Regions from separate parts of the Ensifer sp. ENS11 genome, predicted to be linked through region 2. Evidence: riboswitches for the same ligand, from Rfam matches in the RefSeq annotation. Region 2 holds a riboswitch; each other region holds the start of a gene.
What was found. A riboswitch is a leader RNA that binds a small molecule or an ion and turns the genes downstream of it on or off. The one in region 2 is predicted to bind cobalamin.

Region 1: it holds a riboswitch for cobalamin, as region 2 does, so the genes downstream of both, IB264_RS09440 (DUF1636 domain-containing protein) here and IB264_RS13435 (CbtB-domain containing protein) in region 2, are expected to answer to the same signal.
Region 3: it holds a riboswitch for cobalamin, as region 2 does, so the genes downstream of both, IB264_RS07065 (aromatic ring-hydroxylating dioxygenase subunit alpha) here and IB264_RS13435 (CbtB-domain containing protein) in region 2, are expected to answer to the same signal.
Region 4: it holds a riboswitch for cobalamin, as region 2 does, so the genes downstream of both, cobU (bifunctional adenosylcobinamide kinase/adenosylcobinamide-phosphate guanylyltransferase) here and IB264_RS13435 (CbtB-domain containing protein) in region 2, are expected to answer to the same signal.

The regions. Positions count from the first base shown of each region.
Region 1 covers NZ_JACVAN010000004.1:33,307-40,361, forward strand. The annotation lists gene IB264_RS09415 (SLC13 family permease) at 1-856, shown strand, start outside; gene IB264_RS09420 (NADP-dependent oxidoreductase) at 913-1,914, opposite strand; gene IB264_RS09425 (oxidoreductase) at 1,973-2,788, opposite strand; partial or broken gene IB264_RS09430 (winged helix-turn-helix transcriptional regulator) at 2,878-3,352, shown strand; gene IB264_RS09435 (DUF1330 domain-containing protein) at 3,642-3,935, opposite strand; cobalamin riboswitch at 4,123-4,339, shown strand; gene IB264_RS09440 (DUF1636 domain-containing protein) at 4,447-4,860, shown strand; gene IB264_RS09445 (ABC transporter ATP-binding protein) at 4,883-5,689, shown strand; gene IB264_RS09450 (ABC transporter substrate-binding protein) at 5,686-6,639, shown strand; gene IB264_RS09455 (iron ABC transporter permease) at 6,715-7,055, shown strand, end outside.
Region 2 covers NZ_JACVAN010000006.1:18,870-25,924, reverse strand. The annotation lists gene IB264_RS13470 (crotonase/enoyl-CoA hydratase family protein) at 1-605, shown strand, start outside; gene IB264_RS13465 (helix-turn-helix transcriptional regulator) at 650-1,024, shown strand; gene IB264_RS13460 (SRPBCC family protein) at 1,021-1,584, shown strand; gene IB264_RS13455 (SDR family NAD(P)-dependent oxidoreductase) at 1,695-2,492, shown strand; gene IB264_RS13450 (DUF1772 domain-containing protein) at 2,539-3,018, opposite strand; gene IB264_RS13445 (NAD(P)H-binding protein) at 3,015-3,845, opposite strand; gene IB264_RS13440 (TetR/AcrR family transcriptional regulator) at 3,949-4,641, shown strand; cobalamin riboswitch at 4,640-4,909, shown strand; gene IB264_RS13435 (CbtB-domain containing protein) at 4,952-5,128, shown strand; gene IB264_RS13430 (CbtA family protein) at 5,326-6,120, shown strand; gene IB264_RS13425 ((2Fe-2S)-binding protein) at 6,196-7,055, opposite strand, start outside.
Region 3 covers NZ_JACVAN010000002.1:603,398-610,452, reverse strand. The annotation lists gene IB264_RS07085 (DUF1217 domain-containing protein) at 1-474, shown strand, start outside; gene IB264_RS07080 (FAD-binding oxidoreductase) at 484-1,917, opposite strand; gene IB264_RS07075 (L-threonylcarbamoyladenylate synthase) at 2,070-3,044, opposite strand; gene IB264_RS07070 (DUF6656 family protein) at 3,131-3,730, opposite strand; cobalamin riboswitch at 4,047-4,249, shown strand; gene IB264_RS07065 (aromatic ring-hydroxylating dioxygenase subunit alpha) at 4,355-5,599, shown strand; gene IB264_RS07060 (hybrid-cluster NAD(P)-dependent oxidoreductase) at 5,601-6,695, shown strand; gene IB264_RS07055 (glycoside hydrolase family 25 protein) at 6,743-7,055, opposite strand, start outside.
Region 4 covers NZ_JACVAN010000004.1:102,418-109,472, reverse strand. The annotation lists gene cobN (cobaltochelatase subunit CobN) at 1-2,328, opposite strand, end outside; gene cobW (cobalamin biosynthesis protein CobW) at 2,400-3,464, opposite strand; gene cobU (bifunctional adenosylcobinamide kinase/adenosylcobinamide-phosphate guanylyltransferase) at 3,468-3,992, opposite strand; cobalamin riboswitch at 4,130-4,536, opposite strand; gene IB264_RS09760 (adenylate/guanylate cyclase domain-containing protein) at 4,846-7,055, shown strand, end outside.

The sequences.
Region 1 (7,055 bases), on a different contig from region 2:
GATCGAGGCGGTCGAGGCTGTGATCGGCGGCGGCTCGCCGCTCGAAGGCATGACCGCGCAGCGCCTGGCGCTGTTCAGCAACCACAACATCAACCTGCTTGCCGTCAGCCGGCAGGGCGAGCGGCTGAAGCAGCGGCTCGGCAACATTCGCTTAAGGGCCGGCGATATCGTCGTGCTGCAGGGCGCGCGCCGTGAACTGCCGTCGTTCCTGCAGGACTTCGGCTGCCTGCCGCTGGCGCAGCGCGAGATCCTGCTTGGCACCATCCGCAAGGCGACGCTGCCGCTCCTCGTTCTTGCCGCCGCCATGGGCTCGACGGCCGTCGGCCTCGTGCCGATCCCGATCGCCTTCTTCGCCGCGGCCCTTGCCATGGTGATCTTCCGCATCATTCCGCTGCGCGACGTCTACCGGTCGGTCGACGGGCCGATTTTGGTGATGCTGGCAGCGCTGATCCCGGTCAGCGATTCGCTGCGCACGACAGGGGGCACCGACGTGATCGCCAGCTGGCTCGGCACGATTGCCGCGGGCCTGCCGCCGGCCGGGGCGCTGACGCTGATCCTGCTCGCCGCCATGGCAGTGACGCCGTTCCTCAACAATGCCGCGACCGTCCTGGTCATGGCGCCGATCGCCGCCAGTTTCGCGACCACGCTTGGCTACCGCCCCGAAGCCTTCCTGATGGCGGTTGCCATTGGCGCAGGCTGCGATTTCCTGACCCCGATCGGCCACCAGTGCAACACGCTGGTCATGGGCCCGGGCGGCTACAAGTTCAGCGACTATCCGCGCCTCGGCCTGCCGCTTTCGGTGGTGATTGTCATCGTCAGTGTGCCGGCGCTGATCGCCGTCTGGCCGCTGCGCTAATCGCCTTCCTAAAGGTAGTTGCTTCCTCTAACGGCAATCGGACCGGACCCCAGACGTCACTTCACAGCGACGACGACTTTCCCCTTGGCACGCCCCGTTTCGACATAGTCCAGCGCCTCGTTGGTCCTCTCGAACGGGAAGACCCGATCCACTACCGGTCGTATGGCACCTGTGTCGATCAGGGAGGTGATCTGACCAAGCTGCCCACCGTTGGCCGTCATGAAGTGGAAGGAGTAGCTGATCCTTCGGCGCTTCGATTTTCTCCTGATGCCGAAACTCAGCAGGCGCATGACCTGTTGAAGCAGCCAGCCAGAACCGTTCTGCCGCGCGAAGTCCGGATCGGGCGGACCGGAAATCGAAATCAGCTTCCCGCCCGGCTTCAGAACAGCAAGGGATTTCTCCAGCGTTTCCCTCCCTAGGCTGTTCAGCACGACGTCATAGCCCTGCAGCACTTTCTCGAAGTCATCCTTCTTGTAGTCGACGACGACGTCTGCGCCGAGACTTTTCACAAGAGCGATATTTGGTGTGCTCGTGGTCGTCGCCACATATGCCCCAAGATGCTTGGCAAGCTGGATCGCGATCGCGCCCACACCACCGGAGCCGGCATGGATCAGGACCTTCTGTCCCTTTTGCAAGTTGGCCCGCTCGACAAGCACCTGCCATGCTGTCAGGGCAACAAGCGGAATGGATGCGGCCTCGTTCATACTCAGATTGTTCGGCTTCATCGCTACATCGGCCTCGTCCATGGCGATGTACTCTGCAAATGTCCCGATGCGATCCTGGGCCGGGCGTGCATAGACCTCGTCACCAGGCTTAAATCGCCGGACATTGGCCCCGACCCTGACCACCACGCCCGCTACATCGTTGCCCAGCACCAGTGGAAGGCGGTAGGGAAGGATGACCTTGAACTCTCCGTCCCTGATCTTATTGTCCAAGGGGTTCACGCCGGCGGCATGAATCTCAACCATGACATCGTTCTCACGCAACTCCGGCTGTGGGCCTTCGCCGAGCCGGAGAGCGCCGCCTTTCAGATAGCGATCGATCAGGAATGATTTCATCAGACTAACTTTCGTTTCTATGGTGAGCCGGCAGCGCCAGCAGTGCGGCGGCGACAGCTCAATCGGGAAGTCTGCTGAACTTCCGAAGGTTCTTGTCGACGATGGACTCGGGCAGGAAGCGACGCATGAAACGGACTTGTCCTGCAGCTTTTCCGGCGGTGTAGCGTCGTTTGGGCGATGCCGCATTGGCGGCCCTTACGACGGCTTCGGCGACCACCTCGGGTGCATCGCCCTTCGCGACGATGTCGCGCATCAGCCTCTCCGCGTCGGCGCGAACCGTGTCGTAAACGGCAAGCGGGCGGTCCGGTCGCGTGATGTTCTCTTCGAAGGATGTGCGGGTTACGCCGGGCTCGACAAGCACGATGCGGATGCCTTGCGTTCGCACTTCGTGGTCAAGAGACTCCGAATAGCCTTCGATGGCATGTTTGGTCGATGCGTAGAGCGCATTGTAGGGGGCGGGGATCAGCCCGAGTATGGAGCTGAGGTTGACGATCCGTCCTCGATGCTGCCGTCTCATCGTGGGCAGCACCGCATTTGTCATGCGTATGATGCCGAACACGTTTACGTCGAAGACGGCTTTCGCCTGTTTCGTCGTGGATTCCTCAGCGCCGCCGAGCAGTCCGATCCCGGCATTGTTGACAAGAAGATCAATCCGTCCTGCGCGACTTAGAACCTCGTCGACGGTTGTCTGCACCGATGCGTCATCGGTTACATCGCAGATCAGCATCGTGATCCCGTCCGGGGTATCGGGCATCGGCTTTCGGCTGGTACCGAAGACACGGTAGCCATCGTGCCGCAGCGCTCGTGCTGTCACCAACCCAATGCCTGAGGAAGCGCCCGTGACCAGGGCAATGCCGCGTTCTGTCTTGCTCATCGGCTTGTGCTTTCATTTTATCATGGAATATCGCTGAACATTCAGTTACTATTAAATTAGTAGTTAGTCACTATCAAAAAGATACTAACATGAAAAATCTGTCGAGCCAGCCATGCCTGATCGCCAGGAGCCTTGCGCTTGTGGGGGATGCCTGGAGCATGCTGATCATGCGAGATGCCCATGCGGGCCTGACCCGCTTCGATGATTTCCGCAAAAGTCTTGGTATCGCGCCGACGATGCTGACGGGGCGGCTTTCAGCGCTGACGGAGGAGGGGCTGCTGGAGAAACGCCGCTATTCCGATCGTCCGCCACGAGACGAATATGTCCTGACCGAAGCTGGCCAAGACTTCCTGCCGGTTCTGTTTGCCATCGGCGCGTGGGGACGCAAGCATCGCGGCGGGGGCGAGGTAACCCGGTTCTTCGACGCCGAGACCGGAACGGAGATCGATCCCGTCACCATCGACCGGGCGACCGGCGCTCCAGTCGGGACACGTCCCATTCGTATCGCCGCACCGGAATGAGGCACCCCAGGCAGATGAAGTATCGCCTGACAACGCCTCTTGAAATCGCTTCCAGCACAGAGTTGCCGGTCCGTTGGTCGAGCAATGTCTTATGACCGTCGCCGGCAAACGCTGATGCCAGATTAATAGGTCCGGTTGACAGTCGCGATCGATCGTCCTGATGGCGTGAGAAGTGCTCTGCCAATGTGCGTCGCAGGCATCATTCGTTAGCTTGTGTTGTATTATGATATTACATAACAGATGAATATGAAAATATGCCGCATGTTGATATGCCAATGCCGCACCTTTGCGGTAAACGTCGGAAGCTGCTGGAACAATGACGGCCCGACTGCTTAGGTGGCAACGCCTTCCAGCGTCATGATCCGCGTCTTGGCGCAGCGCTCTCGGATCGCCTTGAGGCGTTGATACGCCGGCGAGTTGTACCACTCGAGCAAGGAGTGCATGTCCGGGAACTCGACAATGACGAGCCGGTGCGGCTCCCAGTCTCCCTCGAGCACCCGGGTAGCGCCACCGCGCCCCAAATATCGGCCACCATAGCGCGCCTCCGTTGCCGGCACTTCCCGTATGTATTCTTCAAAGGCCGCGGCATCGGTGACCTCGACATCCGCAATCAGATAGGCGGCCATGGCAGATCTCCTTTTCCACACAGGCGCCATCGAAGGATACGCCCGTTGGTCGGTGCGGGCGAGTTGGTCAACATATTTTTGTGTTGAATAATGTTATGTTATCACATAACAAATGCGCATGAAAAAATGCGACATGTTGATAGGCCAAGGCCGTGCTGTCGCGGCGGTTGTCACCTCCGCCGAAGTGTGCGACGAAGGCTTTGATGGTGCTGCAACCGCGACAATGCGGAAGCGGCTGAAAAGGGAACACGGAGCGGACGACCCAAATGGGGCCGAAACCGTGGCTGCCCCCGCAACTGTGAGCGGAAAGCGCATTCACACCATGTCACTGGCGATCAGCCGGGAAGACGTGGATGCGCCGCGACCCGCGAGCCAGGAGACCTGCCATCGAACCGATCAACCACAACGGACGGGGTGTTCCGATGGAAAAGAACTGGTTTTTGCGCGACGGTCATCCGTCATCATGCCGCGTTGCCACATTCTCTCCGGACCAATCCGGAGGAGAAGAGACATGGCCAATCCGGTTTCCCGACAGCACACGATAACGGTCTGCACCGATTGCCGTTTCACCGGCGGCCCATGCCGTCCGGGAGCGGATCTGATCCAGCGGCTGAACCGCAGTATTGCCGCGCTCGGCGAGCCGCTCGACCGGGATTTCTCCATTACTGGGACGGTCTGCATGGCCGCGTGTACCAGGCCTTGCACCATCGCTTTCCAGGCAACCGGCAAGGCGACCTACCTCTTTGGCGATATCTCGCCCGAGGAGGATATCGATGATCTCGTCTCGTTCGCGACCACCTATGCCGGAAGGGGCGATGGCATGACGCGGGCGGCCGAGAGGCCGCGCGGGCTCAACGGCAAGACGCTGGCGCGCATCCCGGCAGCGATGCTGGTCTCCGAAGACATCGGCTGGCATTTCCAATGATGGCGCGGGGAGGGACGAGCCGATGAGCTGCACCGCGACAGGGGCCGGGCTTCGGGTCCACGCCCTGGATTGGGGACCGCGCCCGGACCTGCGGCTGGTCCGCGAGATCGACTTTGCCATTGCGCCCGGCAGCCGGCTTGCCATTCTCGGGCCGAACGGTGCCGGCAAGACCTCGCTGCTGCGCTGCCTCTATCGCTCGGCCCAGCCGATAGCGGGCGCAATCGAGGTCGATGGCGTCGACATCTGGGCGATGACGGCGCGCGAGGCGGCAAAGATCATTGCCGTCGTGCTGCAGGAAATGCCGAGCGACTTTCCCTTCAGCGTGCGCGACGTGGTGATGATGGGCCGCATCCCCCGGCGTGAGGGCATGAGCGGCTGGACCGCGAGGGACCGCGAGACGGTTGCGCACGCGCTCGAGCATCTCGATCTCACCCACCTTGCCGGGCGGCAATTCGCGACGCTTTCGGGCGGCGAGAAGCAGCGGGTGCTGATCGCCCGGGCGCTTGCCCAGCAGCCGCGCATCATCATTCTCGACGAGCCGACAAACCATCTCGATATCCGCCACCAGCTCGAAATTCTCGAGTTGTTGCAGACGCTGCAGCTGACGATCGTCACCACGCTGCACGACATCAACCTGGCAGCCGAGTTCGCGACCGATGTGGCGATCCTGACGGAGGGACGCATGACGGCCTTCGGCCCGCCCGAAGACGTGCTCAACCCACAAGCGCTTTCCGCCGCCTTCGGCGTCACCGCCACTGCCCACAACAATGCCGTTTCGAGCGGCGCACGCTTTTCCTTTTCACTTGCTCGACAGGAACTGATTTCATGAAGACCTTCATTGCCCATTCCGCCTTTGCCCTGCTGGTTCTGGCGGCAACGCCGGCGCTCGCCTATCCCGTGACCGTCAAGAGCTGCAACCGCGAGGTGACCTTCGATTCAGCACCGAAGCGCGCCGTTTCCAACGACGTCAACCTCACTGAAATGATGCTGGCTCTGAAATTGCAGGACCGCATGGTCGGCTATACCGGCGTATCCGGCTGGAAGACGCTGGACGAAAAGCTGCGCGAAGGCGTCAAGGCGCTGCCGGAGCTTTCGGAAAAATATCCGACCAAGGAAGTGCTGCTCAATGCCGACGCCGACTTCTACTTCGCCGGCTGGAACTACGGCATGAAGGTCGGGGGCGAGGTGACGCCGGAAACGCTCGAACCCTTCAAGATCAACGTCTATGAGCTGACCGAATCCTGCATTCACGTCATGGCCAAGGGCAAGCCTGTCATGGACGACATGTTCGTCGATATCCTCAATCTCGGCCGCATCTTCGGCGTCGAGGATCGGGCGCAGGCGCTGGTCGACGGTTATCGCCGCGATCTCGACAAGATCACTGCAGACACCGGCGGCATCGAACGCCCGACCCGCGTCTTCGTCTATGATTCCGGCGAGGAGAAGCCGTTCACGTCAGGCCGGTTCGGTATCCCGACGGCAATGATCGAGGCGGCGGGCGGCGTCAACGTCATGGACGACATCGAGAAGAGCTGGACCGAGATTTCCTGGGAGCCGGTGATCGACAAGAACCCTGAGGTGGTGGTGATCGTCAACTATGGCGAGGTCACCGCCGAGCAGAAGATCGCCTTCATGAAGAGCAACCCCGCCTTCAAGAACATCGATGCCGTCAGGAATGACCGCTTCGTCGTGCTCGATTATGTCGAGGCGACACCGGGTCCACGCAACATCGATGCCATTGCGCGCCTTGCCAGGGCCTTTCACGGGCAGGCGATGTAACCGAGGCGGCCTGCGGGAGCATGCCGTTTCGCATGCTCCCGCCTTTCCATTCCAATAATTGACCAGGGACGGACTGTGAAAACCACGACCGCCATTCTCGCGGCGCTGCTGTTGCTGTGCCTGACGATCACTGCCGCCGTCTCATGGGGTTCAGCGCCCATCCCGGTCTCGACCGTCTGGTCGATCATCGCCTCGAAGCTGTCGCCCGGCAGCGTCGACGTCGTCTGGTCGGCGGGGCGCGAAAGCATTGTCTGGGACGTGCGCCTGCCGCGTGTCGTGCTTGCCGGGCTGGTTGGAGCCGGGCTGGCCTTGACCGGCGCCGTGCTGCAGGCGGTTACCCGCAATCCGCTTGCCGATCCGCATCTGCTCGGTGTGTCCTCCGGCGGCGCGCTCGGCGCGATCATCGCGCTACTGCA
Region 2 (7,055 bases):
CCGGCGGCGACATTCCCGAGTTTTCCGGGAGCGTTGCCAAGGGGGCGAACACCGCCGTGCGTGATTTCGTCCGCCGCGGCCAGCGCCTGACCGCAAGGCTGGAGGCATTTCCCAAGCCCATCATCGCCGCCGTCAACGGTCTCGCCTATGGCGGCGGCTGCGAAATCACCGAGGCCGTGCATCTTGCCGTTGCCAGCGATCGCGCCCGTTTCGCCAAGCCCGAGATCAGGCTGGGCATGCCGCCGACCTTTGGCGGCACCCAGCGCCTGCCCCGGCTTGCCGGCCGCAAACGCGCGCTGGAACTGCTTTTGACCGGCGACGACTTTTCGGCCGAACACGCGCTCGAACTGGGGCTGGTCAACAGCGTCGTTGCCCACGACGAGCTCATGCCTGCCGCCCGCGCGCTTGCCAGACGCATCCTGCGACATTCACCGCTTGTCGTCCAGACGATCATCACCGCCGTCACCCGCGGCCTCAACATGTCGATATCAGAGGGGCTTCTGGTGGAAAGCGAACAATTTGCCCGCATGGTGCCGACCGCGGACCTCACAGAGGCGTTGGTCGCCTGGAAGGATCGGCACAGAGATATTCAACCAATCGGTTGACAATAACCGCGAGATCGGCGATATTCAACGACATGGTTGAATATATGAACGATCGGCTTGACGCCGTATTCCATGCGCTGTCCGACCCGACGCGGCGGGCGATGCTGCAGGATCTGTCAGCGGGTGAGCGGCTGGTGGGCGAGTTGGCCGCACCCTTCTCGATCTCGCTTGCCGCCGCATCGAAACACATCAAGGTGCTCGAAGGCGCCGGTCTCGTGCGGCGCGAAGTGCGCGGCCGGGCGCATGTCTGCCGGCTCGACGCCGAGCCGATGCATGCCGGCATGGAATGGATGCGCCATTACGAAGCCTTCTGGCGTCAACGCATCGATGTGTTGGAGGCACTGCTTCTGGCCGAGGACGCCGCGAAGGCCGCAGACAGGCAGACCACGACGCCGCAGCAAACGGAGAAGAAGCGATGACACCGCAAGCCGGCATGGACGACGGCGGATATGCCCGGATCGTCGCGCCGGATGCGGCACGCATCGAGCGGTTGTTGCCCGGCCCGATCGAGCGCATCTGGGCCTACCTGACGGAGGAGGACAAGCGCCGCCAGTGGATGGCGTCGGGCACCATAGGTGCTATAGCCGAATCGACGGTCGAACATATCTTCCGCCATGAGGACCTCGGCACGGATTGCGGTGAGCCGCCAACCAAATATGCCGCCCTTGCCGGCGAAAGCCGTATCCATGGCCGCATCATCGCCTGCAAGCCGCCGTACCTGTTGGCCTATACCTGGGGCGAAGGCACGCCGACGCCGTCGCAGGTGCGCTTCGATCTGGAGGCCAAGGGCTCAGAAGTGCTGCTGGTGGTCACCCATTCGCGCATCGCGACACAGGAGATGATGGCAAGCGTGGCTGCCGGCTGGCACACCCATCTCGACATTCTCGCCGATGTGGTTTCCGGCCGCACCTCGCATGGCTTCTGGAACAAGCATACTAGGCTCGAACAGGAATATGCGCGGCAGATCGCTGCGCGCTAGTACCCGTTAACACATCATACTTGCTGCACGGTTTTCTCCCTTGGATCGATATCGATCCAGGGGCCCATGCCGCACGCCCATTCACCCCAACAGGATCAAGGGAGGCTACAATGTTGCTTCAGGATAAGAGTGCGATTGTTTATGGCGGCAGCGGCGCCATCGGCGGTGCTGCGGCGCGTGCCTTTGCCCGCGAAGGCGCGAGTGTCTTTCTCGTTGGACGAACGGCCGAAACCCTGGATCGTACGGCCAAGGCAATACGGGCGGCGGGTGGAAAGGCGGAGTTCGACGTCCTCGACGTGATGGATCAAGCCGCCGTCGAGCGGCATGCGCAATCGGTTGTCGACCGAACCGGCAGGATCGACGTGGTCCTGACCGCTGTCGGCTTTGCCCACATTCAGGGCCCGCCGCTTTCTGAGCTGACGCTGGAACAGTTCGAGCACCCGATTGCAGCCTATACCCGCGCCAACTTCATCACCGCCAAGGCGGCAGCAGCGCAGATGGAAAGAAACGGCAGCGGTGTCATCCTGACGCTTTCGACGCCCGGCTCGCGCATGTCCGGCTCGGGTTTCCTCGGCTACGGCACCACCTGCGGCGCCATCGAGACCTTCTCGCGCATTCTCGCCGGCGAACTCGGCAGCCATGGCATCCGCGTCATCTGCCTGCGGCCGGATGCCATTCCCGAGGCACTGCCAGCTTCGCATGCGCGCGCCGTCTTTCAAGGGTTTGCCGACCGGTTCGATACCACTGTGGAGGAGATGCTCGACGGTCGGGCAAAGTCCGGCACATTGCTCGGCCGTTTCCCGAGGCTCGACGAGGTCGCCGACTATGCCGCCTTCGTCGCCTCGGACCGGGCGGGCGCCATGACCGGCGCGATCGCCAACCTCACCTGCGGCTCGCTGGTTGATTGAAATGAACGACCGGCGGACCTTCACAGGGTCGCGTCGGTCGTTCTCTTCAGCTGCGCGCAAAACCCAGAATGAACAGCGCCAGAGCGCCGATCGAGGAAATCGTGCGCACATGGTTCCACCAGACCCAGTCGGTCAGGTAGTGCTGCTGCCAGATTTCGGTGGCAGCCTGCCCAGACGTGGCAGCCGCCAGCGCATCGTTCATCGGCACGTTGAAGATAATGGTGACGATCAGCACGCCGGCGACGTAGGCGATGCCGCCGGCCGCCAGCAGCAGGCTGCCGTTACCGCCCCAGATGAAGGCCGCGACGACCAGCGCGAGCCCCAGAAGCGCCGTGCCCATGAAGGTACTGAGGAACAGCGGATTCTGGATCACCACGTTGATGGCGTTCATCGCCGCGATCCCCTGCTCCGCCGGCAGCCGCGACAAAGCCTGCATGATGCAGACCGAGAAGATGAAGAACAGCCCGGCCATCAGGCCGGAGCCGATTGCGGCGGCAAACGCCAGAGCGGGGATCAGCGGGATCATGCGGCGATACTCCAGACACCAGTTGCAGCGGTCTCCCGGGCATAGTCGGCGAAGTCGCGCGGTTTGCGCCCAAGCACGCGCTCGACATCGGACGTCACTTGCGAATTGCGCCCGTCGAGCACCGACGTGAAGAGATAGCGGATGAGTTCGACATAGTCATCAGGCAATCCGTCGGCCCGCAACTGCACCGTGAAGTCGGCAACCGGCACGGACTGATAGCCGATCCGGCGGTTGGCAGCCGTCGCGATCTCGGCCACGGCCTGGGCAAAGGTCATCAGCCGCGGGCCTGTCAGCTCATAGACCTTGCCGACATGCCCCTCGTCCAGAAGGGCTGCAACTGCCACGTCGGCGATGTCGTCGGTGCTGATGAAGGGTTCGGTGATCTCATCCGGCGGCAGGAACACCGATCCGCTGCGAACGGAATCGGTCAAAAAATCCTCGCTGAAATTCTCGAAGAACCAGCTTGCCCGGATGATCGTCCAGTCGGCGCCGGAGGCCTGCAGTTCGCGCTCGGCCGCTTCCGCCTCGTCCTCGCCGCGCCCCGACAGAAGCACCAGCCGCTTGATGCCCGAGCGAACGGCAAGCCTCGAGAATTTGCGGATGGTTTCGACGGCGCCCGGCACCGCCAGATCCGGCTGGTAGCTGATATAGATGCGCTCGACATTTTCAAGCACGGGCGCCCAGGTCGCCTCATCCGTCCAGTCGAAGGAAGGCGATGCCGAACGGGCGCCGATGCGCACCGCGATACCCCGCTCCTCAAGGCGGGCCGCCACCCGCCGCCCCGTCTTGCCCGTACCGCCCAGAACCAGTGTGAGTTTGTCAGTCATCGCTTCCTCCTGAGGTTGATTGCAAAACATGAGCATCTCTCACATTTGCAAATGTGATAAATCCTCGTATTTTAGGAGTCAAGTCAAAATGTGAGCATTACTCATGATTCCCGATGCAAGCCCTTCCACAATCCCCGCTGACGACGAGCCGGCGCTGCGCCGCACGCCCAGCCAGAAGCGCAGCCGCGAGCGCGTCGAGCACATCCTTTCCTGCGCCACGGCGATCATCCAGGAGAAGGGCAGCGACGCCATGCGCATGAGCGAAGTCGCTGAAAAGGCTGGAATCTCGATCGGCTCCCTCTACCAGTACTTCCCCGACAAGGCGGCGATCGTGCGCACGCTGGCCGAGCGCTACAATGCGGTCTGCAATGAATGCATCGGGGCCGAGCTTGCCAAGGTGACGTCGATCTCGGAACTGCGTGACGCCTTCTCCATGCTGTTCGACATCTATTACGATATGTTCCTGGCCGAGCCTGTGATGCGCGACATCTGGTCAGCGATGCAGGCCGACAAGGCGCTGCGCGAGATCGACCTTTTGCAAAGCCGTGCCGGCGGCCAGCTTCTGGCCGACGTCTGGGCTCGGTTTGCGCCCGACACGCCGCGCGAAACGATCGACAGCGCCGCCTTTTTGATCATGCATCTCGGCGATTGCACGATGCGGCTTGCGGTCTCCGTCACCAGAGCAGAGGGCGACCAGATCGTCGAAGCCTATAAACGCATGATCCTTCGTGATTTTGTCGCGGATGGACCGGGCGGCGGCGCAAGTCTAATTGACATCTCCGGGGTGCGATCCTAATCATCGTGGATCGATTGGTTCCCGCAACGCGAACGCGTTTCGGGAGTAAACGGGAACGTGACGGATGGACCCATGCTGGGCATTCAAATCACGGCCGACCCCGCGACTGTAGAGCGACGTGAATGCGCCGTTCCGGAGCGATCCGGAAGAAGCCACTGGAGACAAGACCGCGAGAGGGCGGCCCTTGCTCTGGGAAGGCGAGGCAAATCCAGGGTGATCTCACCCGACGTCCTGAGCCAGGAAACCTGCCAGTCGATGCGGGCATAGGGCCCAAACCGGGAAAGATCCCGACGCCATCACGGAGGTTGTCATGGCTACATCTACAGTTTCGAGCATTCCGCTCTCCCTCAGCGATCGTCTGACCGCAGGTATCATCGCGCTCCTCATCGGCGGCTTCCTCGTCTTCGGCGCAGGCCTGGCGAACTCGGCCGTGCTGCACGATACCGCGCACGACACCCGCCACTCCTATGGCTTCCCCTGCCACTAAGCGATGTTCCGGGACGCGACTTGCGTTCCGCATCGACATAGCTGCGGACAAAAACGCTTCCGGCAGACAGCCGGACGCGTTTGCTCGCGTCTGATGCAGATTGAAGATCTGCCGGACGGAGCCGTTCGCATATTTGCCAGTGGGACACGGCGCTGCCTGCCAGATGCATGGCGCGCCGATATCGAGGGATATCGAAAATGATTGTCAGAACGCTTCTGGCCGCGATCGTGGCTGGATTGATTGCCGGTGTCTTCATGACCGGCGCCCAGGAACTGCGCGTCGTACCGCTGATCCTGCACGCGGAAGAATTCGAAGGCGAGGCACCGGCCGCCGGCGAACAACCAGCCGTTCAGCCGGGAACGGCCGATCCGGCCGCAGCAAACCACGACCAGCATTCGTCGCTGAAGGCGGTTTCGCCGATTGGCGCTTTGCTTGACGCCCTGTCGCCGATCACGCCTGCCTACGCCCATGAGGGCGAACACGAGGAAGGCGGCATCATGTTCGGCATGAGCCGCTTTTCCGGCACGCTGATCGCCAATCTGGTGACCGGCTCCGGCTTCGCGCTGCTGCTCGCCGGCGTCAGCCTCGTCATCGGCTACCCGATCACGCTCAGGAACGGCGCGCTCTGGGGCGCCTGCGGCTGGCTTGCCGTGCACATGCTGCCGGCAATCGGTCTGCCGCCGGAACTGCCGGGCTTCCCGGCCGCGGAACTCGGCGACCGCCAGGTCTGGTGGGGTGCAACCGTGCTGTTGTCTGCCGCCGGTCTCTATCTGCTGGTCTTGCGGCAAGAGATCGCCGCCAAGATCATCGGCCTCGTGCTGATCGCGGCACCGCATGTCTATGGCGCGCCGCAACCGTCGGACATCTCCAGCAATGTGCCGGCCGTGCTCGGCGCTGAATTCGCCGTGGCAGCCCTTGCCACCACGCTCGCGTTCTGGATTGTTCTCGGCGTCGTGTCGGGCTTCATCAACGATCGTTTCGCCAAGGCGTAACAGACCGGCCAGATTTCGCCATCAACCCGGAGCCCCTGATATCGCCGATATCAGGGGCTTTGTCGTCGAGATGTCTCAGCGCGCCTGCAATGCCAGCAGATGCGCCTGCAACCGCGCGCGGCGGTCGTCCGGCGCCAGCATCACGCAACTGTCGCAGAAGCTGCCACCTTCCGTTCGATAATAGAGACAGCAGCCGCCGCGCAGGCGATAGGTGCGCGACAGCGCATGATTGCCGCCGATCTCGATCACGATGTCCTCGTAACGGAGCTTGTCGGAAAATAGCGACGTACCCGCGCGCTTGACGATCGCCAGCGCCCTCGCCATCGCGGTCTCCTCGTCGCCGAGGACGCGGCCGATCTCCAGGAACCCACCGGCAAGCGAATCCGCCGCAAGCCGCCATTGCGCGCCCGAGGACAGGCCGGTGCGACGCTTCAACATGACGACGATCGGCGCCAGATGCGCAGCGAAGGTTTCGCCGAAGACGTCCGCAGTCGCCGGGGCATGATCCCCGGCTGCGGGCAAGGCAAGGCTGAAATGAAACCGCTTGGCCGCGACAAGCCGTTCGCCATAGGCCCGCGAAAATTCTTCGAAGCGAAGGCCGCGAACGGCTGCCACGATGCCCCCACCGAGATAGAGGCCGCCAAGCGCGAGCGTGAGCTGGTTGCTGTAAAAGGCAATCAGATGGGCGGCGCGGATCTTGTCGTCCATGCCCTCGGCAAAGCGATCCTGATAGGCAAGGCTGTCTTCAAGCCCGACGCCCTCCTCCACCCAGAACCGCGCCTCGGGAAGAAATACGTCGCCGGCGGCCCCGAGCGAAAAGCCCACTTCGGGGAAAGACGACTGCAGGTGCGCGAGAACGCCAAGGGCGCTCTGGCGCAACGCCGCGTCCGCCTCGTCCTCCGCCGGGCGCTCGTCCTGCCGCTCGTGGCCCAAGC
Region 3 (7,055 bases), on a different contig from region 2:
GACGGAAAGATAGTTACAGGCGAAGCCGGGCAGATACAGACGCGGCGTGGGCTCACTATGACGTTCGACCTCTACCTCAACCAGACGCTTGAGGAGAGCGAGGGCGAGGACAATGCCGGTGTTCGGCTGGCGCTTTATTTCAAGCGCAAGGCGCCGGAAATCACCACACCCTACGACCTGCTCGCCGACAACGCACTGATGCAGGTTGTTCGGACCGCCTACAGCATGCCCGAGGGCCTCGCGAGCGCCAAGATCGAGATGCAGGCCGCTTACATCGAGCGCCTCATGGATATCAAGGACCTTCAGGATCCCGAGGAACTCGAAAAGCTGCTGAAGCGTTTTACCGCGCTTTATGACGTCGAGAACAACACCGACGTCAATCCGGGGCTTGCCATCCTGACGGGCGGCAGCGGCGGCGGCATCAGTGCCGACGCATTGTTCTCGCTTGCACAGCTGAGAGCCGGCGGCCGGTAAAAAGCGTCGTCAGTCTGCCCGCAACACCTTGTCAGGGTTCATGATGCCCGCCGGGTCGAACGCGTGCTTGATGCGGCGCATCAACTCGATTTCGATCTCGGGGCGGACCTCGGCGAGCTCGTCGCGCTTCAACTGCCCGATGCCGTGTTCGGCCGAGATCGAGCCGTTGTACTTCAGCACGATGCCATGAACGATGGCGTTCATTTCCCGCCAACGGTCGAGGAATGCCTGTTTGTCGGCGCCGAGGGGCTGCGAGATGTTGTAGTGAATGTTGCCATCGCCCATATGGCCGAATGAGCAGATGCGTGCGCCCGGCATCGCCTGCATGACGGCCGTATCGGCCTCCTTCATGAAGGCGGGGATGCTCGATACGGGGACGGAAACGTCGTGCTTGATCGAGCCGCCTTCCGGCTTCTGCGCTGGCGACATGCTTTCGCGCATGTGCCACAGCGCCTTGCGCTGTTCTTCGCTGGTCGCAATCACTGCGTTCTCGACCAGGTCGGCGACGATGCCCTGCTCCAGCAGTTCGTGCACCATGCGTTCGGCACTCTCGGCGGAATCGGAGGTGGAAATGTCGATGAGTACATACCACGGGTGAACGGTTTCCATCGGGTCGCGCACGCCTGGAATATGCTTTGTCGTGAACTCGACGCCGAGGCGCGGCATCAGTTCGAAGCCGGTGAGCGCAGTGCCGCAGAGGCTCGAGGCCTTGTCGAAGAGGGCCAGCGCATGTTCGACGCTGCCGACGCCGGCAAAGGCCACCTGATGGCCAAGGGGCTTCGGAAACATCCTGAGCACCGCGCCGGTGATCACGCCGAGCGTACCTTCGGCGCCGATGAACAGGTCGCGCAGGTCGTAGCCGGTATTGTCTTTCTTCAGCCGGCGCAGCCCGTCCCAGATCTCGCCGGTCGGCAGAACCACTTCGAGGCCGAGGCAAAGCTGGCGCATGTTGCCATAGGCTAACACTGCGGTGCCGCCGGCATTGGTCGAGAGGTTGCCGCCGATGCGGGCCGAGCCTTCCGACCCGAGCGACAGCGGAAACAGTCGATCGTTATCATCGGCCGCCTTCTGGATATCGGCAAGGATGCAGCCGGCGTCGGCAACGATGACATTGCCGACGGGGTCGATGTCGCGAATCCGGTTCAGCCTCTGCAGCGACAGGACGATATCGGCCTTGCCCTCGCGCGGGATCTGACCCGCCACATGGCCGGTGTTACCGCCTTGCGGAACGATTGCCGTTCGGGTCGCGCTTGCAAGCTTCATGATGCGCGACACCTCCTCGACCGAACCGGGGCGAAGCACCATCGGGGTGGTGCCCTTGTAGAGCCCGCGGGATTCGATGAGGTAGGGCGCGAGGTCCGCCGGGTTCGTCAAGGCATTGGCGCTGCCGACGATGTCGATGAAGGAGGCGATCAGTTCGGGAGAGGGGAGCGTCGTCGTCATGGCCCTGCCTTCGCAAATGCGCCCGACGGCGCTACTGCATAATTCCTTAAATCGGAATCGAATTAAGGACAAAATTATGCAGCGGGTTTAGAGCGTTACAGCGTCCTTTGCGCGTCATATTTGACGCACGGCGCTGGAAAAGTGCCTGTCGGTCAGTCTCTGGGGGCGGCAGCACGCTGCAGCCGGTCGAGGATCGCCTCTCCCAACCCTTCCGAAGGGATGGGGCCGAAGGCGATGGTTGCGGAGCCGCTGGCATCCGCCCTCTTCATATAGTCGAAAAGATTGGCAGCTGCCTCGCGCAGGCTGCCTGCCGGGCTGAGGTCGAGTACGATCGCGGCGTGCTCTTCGCCGGGGAGCGACGCATTGCCGAACCGGATCAGCGCTTCTCCCGGACGCACGTCGGCGGCGTCGAGCCGGACAGCTGCGCCCGGCGCGTAGTGCGAGGCGAGCATGCCCGGGGCCTCGATAGTCGCTCCGGCGCTCTGCGGCCTCGAGACGGTAAGGCCGGTCAGCCTTTCGATTTCGAAGACGTCGAGACCGCCCGGACGCAGCAGGCGCAGCGCGCCGTCCTCGACCTTGATGATCGTCGATTCAAGCCCGATCTCCGCAGAGCCGGCGTCGAGAATGAGCTTGAGGCGCGGCCCGAGATCGGCTTCCACATGGGCAGCGCTTGTGGGACTGATCTTGCCCGACGTATTGGCGCTCGGTGCGGCGAGCGGGCGGCCGAAGCGGGCAATCACCCGACGTGAAAAGCCATCAGGCATGCGGATGCCGAGCGTGTCGAGGCCGGCCGAGGCAAGCGCGTGCACGGTGCTTGTTGTGCGCTGGGGCAGGATCAACGTCAGCGGGCCGGGCCAGAACGCTTCGGCCAGGCGCCGCGACAACGAATCGAATGTCACATGGGCTTCAGCCATCGCCATGTCTGACACATGCGATATCAGTGGGTTGAAGCGTGGACGCCCCTTCATCTCATAAATACGGCTGATCGCATCGGGATTGGTGGCGTCCGCTGCCAGGCCGTAGACCGTCTCGGTCGGAATCGCGACGGGCTCGCCTTCGGCAAGCACCGCACAGGCACGCTCGATCGCCCGTTCCGGCTCGGTCCGTGTATCGATGATTTCGGCCATGTCGCTTCCGTTTCCCTTTCCGAGGCTTCCTTAAAGGAGCCACGGTGAAAACAGAACGATTTTCTTCAGGCAACCGGGTCTGCGCTTCAGAGGCTGCGAATGATGCGCTTCAATGCCTCGTCGCGCGCGCCGAGCATCAGCACGTTCTTGAGCGCGACTTTCGGGTCGTCGGTACGAAAGAGCAGCCCGTTGTCGCGAACGCTGCGATTGATGGTCATCTGCCCCTCTGGCGCATCGGGCTCGATGGCAACGGCGAAGTACATTCGGGAATAGCCGGTCTGGATGCGTTCGAAGAAGTGTTTCTCGTCGCCGAGGTCACAGAAGAAGTTGGCGAAATAGAACGACCAGGTGACGTCCTTGGACGGGGCGAGATGTGTTCTCGCCGCCGTGACATGGCAATAGCCGAGATGCGGCCGACCGGTGAGCGTGCGGTGGAAGATCATCTTGGGAAACTGGATCGAGGTATGGAAGCCGTTCATCCGCTTGTGCGTCGTTTCGCCGGCGGTCGTCAGCTTGTGGGCGGTGCGCTCGGCAACCTCGTCATAGCTCAGATAACGCCGCTCGCGCTGCGACCATTGACGCCTTTCTATGCGGCCGGTGCGCAGGAACTCGGTGTGGACCGCTGTCTTCGGAGCGATCGTTGGCAGCTTCTCGGCTGCGGCGTCGTAGTATTTGAGCTTTGCCATGAACTTCAATGCGCTGTTTGCCGGTTCGGCCGGTTTCTCCGTCAGGCGACGCTAATGCATTATGGTTAATGGAAGATTTCACTCGCGTCGGTGGGCCTTGCCCCGCGTCACGGGAAGACATGTCGCAAAATGGCGAAGGATCCGCGCTTTCTCGCAAGCCTTGCCGGAAAAAGCGACAATTGCTCAATCCTTGAGCTATCCTATTGTTTACAATGAAAAATGATCAATCACAGGGCGTTTGGTGCGCTTGATGTGCTGTGTCGTCTTTCTGGAATCGGATGTCGTTAATCGGCAGCTACGACGATGGCTTCCGCGATTAGATATGCCTACTCAAGGTGCTGTCTTTTAGGGAAGGCGGAGAATTGGGAAGCCGGTCAAAACCCGGCGCTGCCCCCGCAACGGTGGTGGAGCGAAAGCCACGGCACAAAGCCACTGGACGGTTCCGTCCGGGAAGGCGCCGGGCTGGTCCTTGCGGACGGCTCCTGAGCCCGGAAACCAGCCTTGACGCGAACAGACCGTAACGGGTTGCGGCGGGCAGCCGGATCGGAGCCGTCATCGCACAGGCAATGCGCCCGTGCGGGTTCCAGTCCTGCCTCTCCGAAACAAGGCGAACGAGGACAGGACATGGACATCAAGGGCGATATGCTCCGCAAGCTGAAGGGTCGACGCGACGGCTACAGCCTCGACCGGGCCTTCTACATCGACCCCGACTACTACAGGCAGGATCTCGAAAGCATCTGGTACAAGGACTGGTTGTTCATCGGCCACGACTGCGAGATCCCGCGTGCCGGTAACTATTTCACCGTCCAGGTCGGCGATTATCCTGTCATTATCGTTCGCGACCGACAGGGCACGATCCGCGCCCTGCACAATTCCTGCCGTCATCGCGGTTCTCGCGTCTGCGCGCAGCACAAGGGCTCTTCGGCCAAGCTCGTCTGTCCCTATCACCAATGGACCTATGAGCTCGACGGCGCGCTGCTCTTTGCCCGCCAGATGGGCGAGGATTTCGACAAGGCGGCCCACGGCCTGAAGCCGATCCACTGCGAGACCGTCGGCGGTTACATCTTCATCAACCTGTCCGAGCAGCCGATGGATTTCGGCCCGTTCCGCGACATGGTCGCGCCCTATCTTGCGCCGCACCGCCTGGGTGAAACCAAGGTCGCCTTCGAAAGCACGATCATCGAAAAGGGCAACTGGAAACTCGTCTGGGAAAACAACCGGGAGTGCTACCATTGTGCCGCCAACCACCCCGAACTTTGCCGCACCTATCCCGAAGCGCCGACGGCGACCGGTGTGCAGGGCGCCAAGGATGATCCCGTCATTGCCGCGCATTGGGCGAAATGCGAAGCAGCCGGACTGCCGAGCGAGTTCCGGATGTCCGAGACCGGCCAGTTCCGCTCGGCGCGCATGCCGTTGATCGACGACGCCGAGAGCTACACCATGTCCGGCGCCCGCGCCGTGCGGCGGCAACTGTCGGCAGACGTTAGCCAGAAGCATATCGGCACGCTCCTGCTCTTCCATTATCCCTCGACCTGGAACCATGTGCTGGCCGACCACGCCATCACCTTCCGCGTCCTGCCGCTCGGCCCGGAGCTGACGCAGGTGACGACCAAGTGGCTGGTCAACAAGGACGCGGTTGAAGGCGTCGACTACAATCTCGAGCAACTGACGCATGTCTGGACCGAGACCAACGATCAGGACCGCCAGATCGTCGAGGAGAACGCCTTTGGTATTCGCTCGCCGGCCTACCAGTCAGGCCCCTATTCGCCCGAACACGAAGGCGGCGTGATGCAGTTCGTCGAGTGGTATTGCAAGTTCATGGAACAGCGCCTGCAGGGCGAGGCTGCTCCGCTTTCCCGGGTCGCCTGACATGCAGATGGCATCCTCGTTCCATCATTTCGACGAGCTTCATGTCTGGATCGACAGGCAGAACATGCTCGAATGCACATCGGCCGTGATCGAGACCGCCGATGTGATGACCTTTACCTTCCGGGCGGAAAAGCCGGCCTGGTTCCGCTATCTGCCTGGGCAGTTCGTCACGCTCGAGCTGCCGGTCGCCGACGAGCCGGTCATGCGCACCTACACGCTGTCGTCGACGCCCTCCCGGCCGTTGTCGATCGCCGTCACCGTCAAGGCGCAAGCCGATAGCATCGGCACGCGCTGGATGTTCGATCACCTGAAGCCCGGCATGCGGCTGAAGGCGTTCGGTCCGCTCGGCGATTTCAGCTTCGTGCGCCATCCCGGCGAAAAATATCTCTTCATATCGGCAGGCTCCGGCGTCACGCCGATGATGTCGATGACGCGCTGGATGGCGGACTGCGTTCCCGAGACCGACGTCACCTTCATTTCCTGCGCCCGCCGGCCAGACGACCTTCTGTTCCGCTCGGAACTGGAAGTGCTGGCGCGCCAGATGTCCGGGCTAAACCTCGGCTTCGTGGTCGAGGGGCATGAGTCAAGGCACGGATGGCACGGGCTGCGCGGCCGCATCGACGGCGCCAAGCTGCCGCTGCTTGCACCCGACTTCATGGAGCGCACAGTGTTTTGCTGCGGTCCGGAGCCGTTCATGCGCGGCGTGCGCGAGTTGCTGAAGGCGGCCGGTTTCGACATGAGCCGCTATCACGAGGAAAGCTTCCAGCCGGCGGCAGCACCGGCAGCCGAGGAGATAGCAGTCAGGGCAGGGGCGGCAGCCGACGCCGAAGCGCAAGGCGCCAAGGTGGTCTTCACCATGAGCGGCAAGGAGATCGAGGCCAAGCCCGGCCAGACGATCCTGCAGGCGGCGCGGGCCAACGGCGTCAGGATCGGTGCGGCCTGTGAAGGCGGCATCTGCGGTACGTGCCGGGTGATGAAAGTCGCCGGCGAGGTCGAGATGAACCACAACGGAGGTATTCTCGACGACGAAATCGATGAGGGCTACATCCTCGCCTGCTGCTCGCGGCCGCTTGGAGATGTACAGATCGAAGCCTGACAATGCTTGATGGTCGCGGGGAGCGTGTTCTTTCCGCGACCGACCCGTCAGCGGCTGGCCGCGGCCGCCAGCCGCACGGCGCGGTCGTGCCGACCGAAATCGATCGACCCGGTCGCCATCATGTCGACGCCTTCGCCGGCGGCGCTGGCAGCTTCGGCGCGGCTGATAAGCAACGGCTGGCTTTCGATTTTCGCCGTCGCCTGGGCAGCGCTGGCGGCGCCGACCCCGTCGTCGGCTCTGGCAATGAGAACGAGCGGCAGTGCCTTTTCCGGCAACAGGGCGCCGCCGGCCCAGATCGGTCGCAAGGTGGCGCTGCTCATAGCCGCGACATTGACGTCGATGTCGTCAAGTGTACCGGGC
Region 4 (7,055 bases), on a different contig from region 2:
GCCGGCCGTCCGCCACGGTGCATCGGAAATGGAGGAAAGCATGTCCGGCCGTGCGCCTTCCCAGGGATCGGACATCACGCAATCGAGCGGATCGAAGCCGAGCCCGGCATCCGCGGCCATCGCCCGCTGCAGGCTCTGGTCGGCGCCTTCGCCAAGGCTGCGCGGCACCCGCGCCAGCGCCACGGTCAGGTCGGTCAGCAACCGCCCCTCCGGTGCAACGCCAAAAATGTGCAGGCCATCGCGGATCTGCATTTCCTTGAGGTCGCAGAGATAGGCGTCGAGCTTCTCCAGCGCCTTGTCGTCGCTGTCGCCCTTGTCGATACCGGCATCGTGGTCGAGGCCGATGTCACGCACGAGGTCGAGGATCTGCCGGCTGAGCAGCCTGAGCCGGCGCGGATCGCCGCCGGCCGCGTCGTAATATTCGTCGACCAGCGCTTCGAGATCCTTCAGCGGCCCATAGGATTCCGCCCTCGTCAGCGGCGGCGTCAAATGGTCGATGATGACGGCGCTGGTGCGGCGCTTGGCTTGCGTGCCCTCGCCGGGATCGTTGACGATGAAGGGGTAGACATGCGGTAGCGGCCCAAAGATCGCCTCGGGATAACAGGTCTCCGACAGCGCTAAGGCCTTGCCGGGCAGCCATTCCAGATTGCCGTGCTTGCCCATATGCACAATGGCCTGCGCGCCGAACTGGTTGCGCAGGAAAGCGTAGAAGGCGAGATATCCGTGCGGCGGCACCAGATCCGGCGAATGGTAGCTTTCCTTCGGATCGATGTTGTAGCCGCGCGCCGGCTGGATGCCGACGACAATCTCGCCGAAGCGGGCAAGCGGCAGCGCGAAGGCGCCATCGAGGAAGAACGGGTCGGTTTCCGGCGCACCCCAGCGGTCGCTGACCTCATCCTGAATCTGTTTCGGAAGCGAATCGAAGAACGTATTGTAATCGCTGAACGAAAGAACTTCGCGGATCTCGCGATCGCGGCTCGCCGCGTTGGTCGGCCCAGCCATCAGGTAGCCGATCAGTGCATCGCCATCCTCAGGCACGCCGGCGACGGGATAACCTTCGCTCGCCATGGCGCGCAGCACTTCAACCGTGCCCGCCGGCGTATCGAGCCCGACGCCATTGCCGAGTCGGCCATCGCGATTGGGGTAATTGGCCATGATGATGGCGATCCGCCGTTCGGCCGGACAGGCGCGGCGCAGTTTTGCCCAATTGACCGCAAGCCTGGCGGCAAAGCGGACCCGGTCGGAAAGCGGTTCGTGCCCGACGATGTTGGCTTCGACCTTGGGATCGTAGATCGAGGCCGCCTTGAAGGAGACGGCGCGCGCCAGAATGCGGCCATCGACCTCCGGCAAGGCAACGTTCATGGCGAGATCGCGCGCCATCAGCCCCTGCGGCGAGGCCTGCCATTGCGCGCGCGACGATCCGGAGAAGATCACCTGCAGCACCGGCGCGCCGGTTGATTCCAACACGGTCGGCTGCCTGTCGGCACCGGGCGAGGAAACGGCAAAGCCGGTGGCGTTCATCACCACGTCGGGTGCCGCCTCGGAAAAAATCGATTGCAGCGTGCCGACCGAAACGGCATCCTTGAGGCTGGAGACAAACAGCGGCAACACGCGCATGCCTTCGGCGGCAAGCGCCTCGATCAGCGCTTCGACCGGCCGGGTCTCGCCGCTCTGGACCAGGGCGCGATAAAAGCAGATCCCGACTGTCGGGGGTTCGAATCCCTCCCCCGCGACCATCCGCTCTTGGACACGTGCCTTCCATTCGCTGACGCCGATGACGCCCGCGCCCGGCCACCAGATGCCGGCCTTGAGCAGCGGTTTTGCCGGCTGCGGCTTTTCCGCGTCTGAGATCAACGCCTCGGCGTAGTCGAGGAACAGGCCGGCATTGTCAGCGCCGCCCTCGGTGAAATAGGCCCAGAGGCGCTGGCGGTCGTCGGCCTCAACGGTCGAAAACGGCTCGAGGCCGGGATCGGGCTTGTCGTCGCCGGGCAGCACCGCGATCTGGAAGCGGTGGGTGACGGCGGCGGCATGCAATGCTTCCAGCACATAACGGAAATAGCTGGCGCCACCGAGCGGCCTGACCACGATGAGTTTTGCATGCCTTGCCGTGCGCTCGACATAGGTGTCGACCGACATCGGGTGCATCAGGTTCATCAGGCTGGCGATGCGCAGGCTCAGCTCCCCGTCGCGCCGGCCATGGGCCGCCGCGATCGACGAAAGCTCGGTGTCGGCGGCCGACAGGAAAAGCACGTCGGCCGGCGTTTGCCCCAGGTCGATCGCCTCGTTGCCGTCGGCGATCGTTCCTTTCTGGGCGAGAAGCAGATGCATGTTTCTGTCCGTTCGAGCAATTCCAGGAAAAGCGTGAAATGGCTTTCCTGGAATTGCGTTGCTTCAAGGAGTTAGGCGAGTGCGGTGATGGCGGCGCGCACCGCAGCTTCGTCCATGTCGTGCAGGCCGATGACGACGAGGCGCGTACCGCGCTTCTCGCCAGCCGCCCAGGCACGGTCGTAATACTGGTCGATGCGGGCGCCAACGGCCTGGATCAGCAGGCGCATCGGCTTGCCGGGCACGTCGGCAAAGCCCTTGAGGCGCAGCACGTCATGCTCTGATATCACGCCCTTGAGGCGATCGATGAAACCTGCCGGATCGGCAATCGCGCCGAGCTCGACGACGAAGCTGTCGAACTCGTCATGAGAGTGCTCCTCGCCGGCCTCATGTTCCATCTCGTGGTGAGACTTGCGGTTGGCGATATCGCTTTCCGTGCCGACGCCGAGGCCGAGCAGGATGGCAGCGGCAACTTCGCCGTTCTTCGCCTCGATCATTGTTGGCTTGCGGTTAGTGCGCGAAGCGACCTCGTCGCGCACGGCCTTGAGGCCGGAGGCGTCGATCAGATCGGTCTTGTTGAGCACGATCAGGTCGGCGGCGGTCAACTGGTCCTCGAACAGTTCCTCGATCGGGCTTTCGTGGTCGAGATTGTCGTCCTCGACACGCAACGCATCGACCTTGTCATGGTCGTCGGCAAAACGGCCGGCGGCAACGGCGGCACTGTCGACCACGGTGACGACGCCATCGACGGTGACTTCGCTGCGGATATCAGGCCAGTTGAAGGCGGCGATCAGCGGCTGCGGCAAAGCGAGGCCCGAGGTTTCAATGATGATATGGTCAGGACGATTTTCGCGCTCGAGCAGCTTGGTCATGGTCGGGATGAAATCATCGGCAACCGTGCAGCAGATGCAGCCATTGGTAAGCTCAATGATATCGTCTTCCGAGCAGGCTTCTGCGCCGCAGCCCTTCAGCACGTCGCCGTCGACGCCGAGATCGCCGAACTCGTTGATGATGAGCGCAATGCGCTTGCCATCGGCGTTCTGCAGCAGATTGCGGATCATCGTCGTCTTGCCGGCACCGAGGAAGCCGGTGATGACGGTCGCCGGGATCTTGCCCTGGTTGGCTCTGGCAGTGGTCATGGATCAACCCTTCATTTTCAGCGGCAATCCGGCCGCGACAAAGTAAACTTCCGCGGATTTCTCCGCAACGATCTGGTGAAGCCGGCCGGCATGGTCGCGGAAATCGCGGACCATGCGGTTCTCGGGCACGATGCCGAGGCCGACTTCGTTGGAAACAAGGATGAGGCGCGCCCGCGCCTCCGGCAGGAAAGCGGCAAGGGCCGCGAACTCTGCCGCCATGTCGCGCCCTTCCATCATCAGGTTGGTGACCCACAGCGTCAGGCAGTCGACGAGCACCACGCGGTTCTCGTCATCGATGCGCGTCAGCAGCGAAACGAGGTCGAGCGGCTCTTCATGCGTCGTCCAGCCTTCGCCGCGCCTTGCCCGGTGATGGTCGATGCGCTCGCGCATCTCGTCGTCCCAGGCACGGCCGGTCGCGACATAGTGCATGCCGAGCCCGGAGGCTTCGACGAGCCTTTCGGAAAAGCTGGATTTGCCGGAACGGGCACCGCCGAGGACCAGAACCGGCCCGGCATGGGAAATGCTCATGTGCGTTGCAGCCTCACGCGCTTGGTCGCGAATTCGAGCGGCAACAGGATTTCACCGCGCCGACGGCGCGTTCGGGAAACGATCGATGAGCCAAGACAACCTCCGTGATGGCGTGGGAAGCGGGCTTCCCTTCGGGCGGAATGCCCCTGTCGGACGGCAGGTCTCCTGGCTCACGGCGTCACGAGTCCACCACATCGCGCCCCGCGTGATCACGCGAAGACCGATGCTTGGGCCCGAACGGCCCGCCTCACCTTCCCGGCGTTTTCTGGTTTCGTGAAAGGCGGACGATTCGTAGAAGAAGAGGCGTCCAACCCGGCTGATCACGAAGCCACGCCAGTGGCTTTTCCGGCTGAATTCCAAACCGCCTTCGATTGCCCCATGCAATCGAAAGGAAGCCGGCTATCAGCCCGATGGCGAACCCTGACCGTTCTACAGTCGCGGGGTCGGCTGCGATAAGGATGCCCGATTTGGGTCCATCCGTCACATTCCCAATTATTCCCCCGCATCGCCACGATCCGGGGAAACCATCCAACGTCAGATGATTAGGAAGCGGGCGCCGCAAAGTCAATCGACGCGTGCGACACGCCACCCGTCGAGATGCGGCGCGCGACAATTTGCCGGCAGCAGGCCGCAAAGGCCACTCCTGCATGTTTTTATCCTTAGATGGTATTCGACCTAAGGATAAAAACATGCAGCAATTCAAAGTGTTACAGCGACCTTTGCGCGTCCAGTAAGACGCGCGGCGCTGTAGTCGACGTCGGAGCGGACGCTCCACGGCAACTGAACTTTATTTTAGCAACGTCAGATATTGCGATAGAGTAGCCGAAAGTCGTTTCGATTATCCGGAAGGCAGATGGAACGCAGGCTCACCGCCGTGATGATTGCCGACGTTTCCGGCTATGGACTGCTCACCCAAGCCGACGAAGAGGGTACGTGTGCCCGCTTTCAGGCCGATCTGCACGGCCTGTTCGAACAAAGGATTGCCGCACATCGCGGGCGGTTGATCAAGACCATGGGCGACGGGTTATTGGTCGAGTTCCAGAGTGTCGTCGAGGCGGTCCGTTGTGCGGTGGAGGTTCAGCGCGCGAAATCCGAAAGCCGCGGCTCCGATCAGGGTCGACTGGAATTCCGCATCGGCATCAATCTTGGCGACGTCATCGTTGAAGGCGACGACATTCACGGCGATGGAGTGATCATTGCCGAGCGCCTGCAGAGCCTCGCCGAACCGGGTGGGATCATCATCTCCGGCACCGCCTACGACCAGGTCGAGAAGCACCTCGATGTCGGCTTCGTCTTTCTCGGCGAACAACGCCTGAAGCATATCGAAAAGCCGGTGCGGACTTACCGGCTGGGGCTGAACGAAGCCCGCCCCGGCAGCGTAAAGGTCGCTGGGCGCCACGCGAAGCGCTGGGCGGCACTCGTTACGTCTGCTGTCGTGCTCGGCGCTGCTGCCGGCGTGGCCTGGTGGCGGCCCTGGGAGTCGCCTGTGGAAACGGTCCAGATACAACCACCGAACCTGACCGCGCCGGACAAGCCGTCGATCGCGGTGCTTCCGTTTGCCAACGTGAGCGACGATCCCAGGCAGGAGTATTTCGCCGATGGCATGACCGATGGCCTTGTCACCGAGCTGGCTCAGGTATCCGGCTTGTTCGTTATCGCGCGTAACTCGACCTTCACCTACAAGGGCAGGGCGGTGACACCCAGGCAGGTGTCCAAGGAACTCGGTGTCCGATACGTCCTCGAAGGCAGTGTGCAGCGTGCCGGAGAACAGCTACGGATCAATGCTCAGCTCATAGATTCTCTCAGCGGCGGCCACGTTTGGGCCGGCAAGTTCGACGGTTCACTTTCCGATGTCTTTGCGCTGCAGGACGAAGTGATGCGCGGCATTGCCGACGCGCTTGCGCTTCGGTTGAATCCTGACGAGCAGATGGCCTTCGGACGCAAGGAAACGACGGTCCCGGCGGCCTTCGATGCGTTCCTGCGCGGCTGGGAGCATCACCGGCGCACGACCCCCGAAGATTTTGCAAAGGCAGTGCCTTTTTTCGAGCAGGCGATTGCGCTCGATCCTGCCTATGGACGAGCCTATGCCGCCGCCGCCATGGTCTACGCGCGCGTCTACCTGTGGCGTTGGCATTATCGGCTTGATATCTCGCGGATCGAAGCTAGAGCCAAGGCGCTACAATTTCTAAGGACCGCGCAGAAACACAAAACAGCGCTCGCCTATCAGGCGGCCGCTCTCCTGTCCGAAGCGGCCTGGCAGCATGCCGATGCGCTCGCCGAACTCAAGGAAGCGATCGCGCTCGAACCCGGCGATTCCTGGAGCTACGCGCTGACGGCCTTCGTGCTGACCTCCGCCGGCCGCCCAGCGGAGGCCCTGCCCTATATCCGTACGGCCATGCGCCTCGATCCGCACTCTCCGTCCTTCTTCATTTACGTTCTTGGACTGACGCAGTTCAGCCTGGAGGATTTCGAGGCGTCGGTGGCTGCGGTGAAGCGCAGCATCGAACTCAATCCTCAGGATGACGGTTCTTTCCTTCTTCTCGCCTCCGCTTACGCGCACCTCGGCCGGAACACGGAAGCGCAGGCAGCGATCACTCGTTTCAACGCGCTTCGCCTCGCACGCGGTGGCACTGCCGCCACCATCTCGACCAGCCCGCCCATGGATCTGGCAAAGCTGGCGGATAGCGAGCTCTTCTACCGGGGACTGCGCCTGGCCGGCGTGCCTGAGACCTTGATGAACGCCGACTTCGTAGGCAGGAACAGACTGGAAGCCGACGAAGCCCGCTCACTATTCCTGGGGCATCGGCTGCATGGACGCATGCTGGACTCGGGCGAGGAACATGAGGCTGTCATTTCAACCGGGGGCGTGGCCACTCTGACAGGAGGCTGGGCTTCCATCGGCGCTGGTCGCATGACCGATGTCGAGGTCAAGTTTGACAGGGACGAGGTTTGCTTCCTGTGGCTCAAGACAACGAACCTCTGCGGAATGGTGCTGCGAAATCCCGGAGGACTTAGCGGCAAGGAAAACGAATTCATATGGTACCACGGCGACAGGGCGTTCAC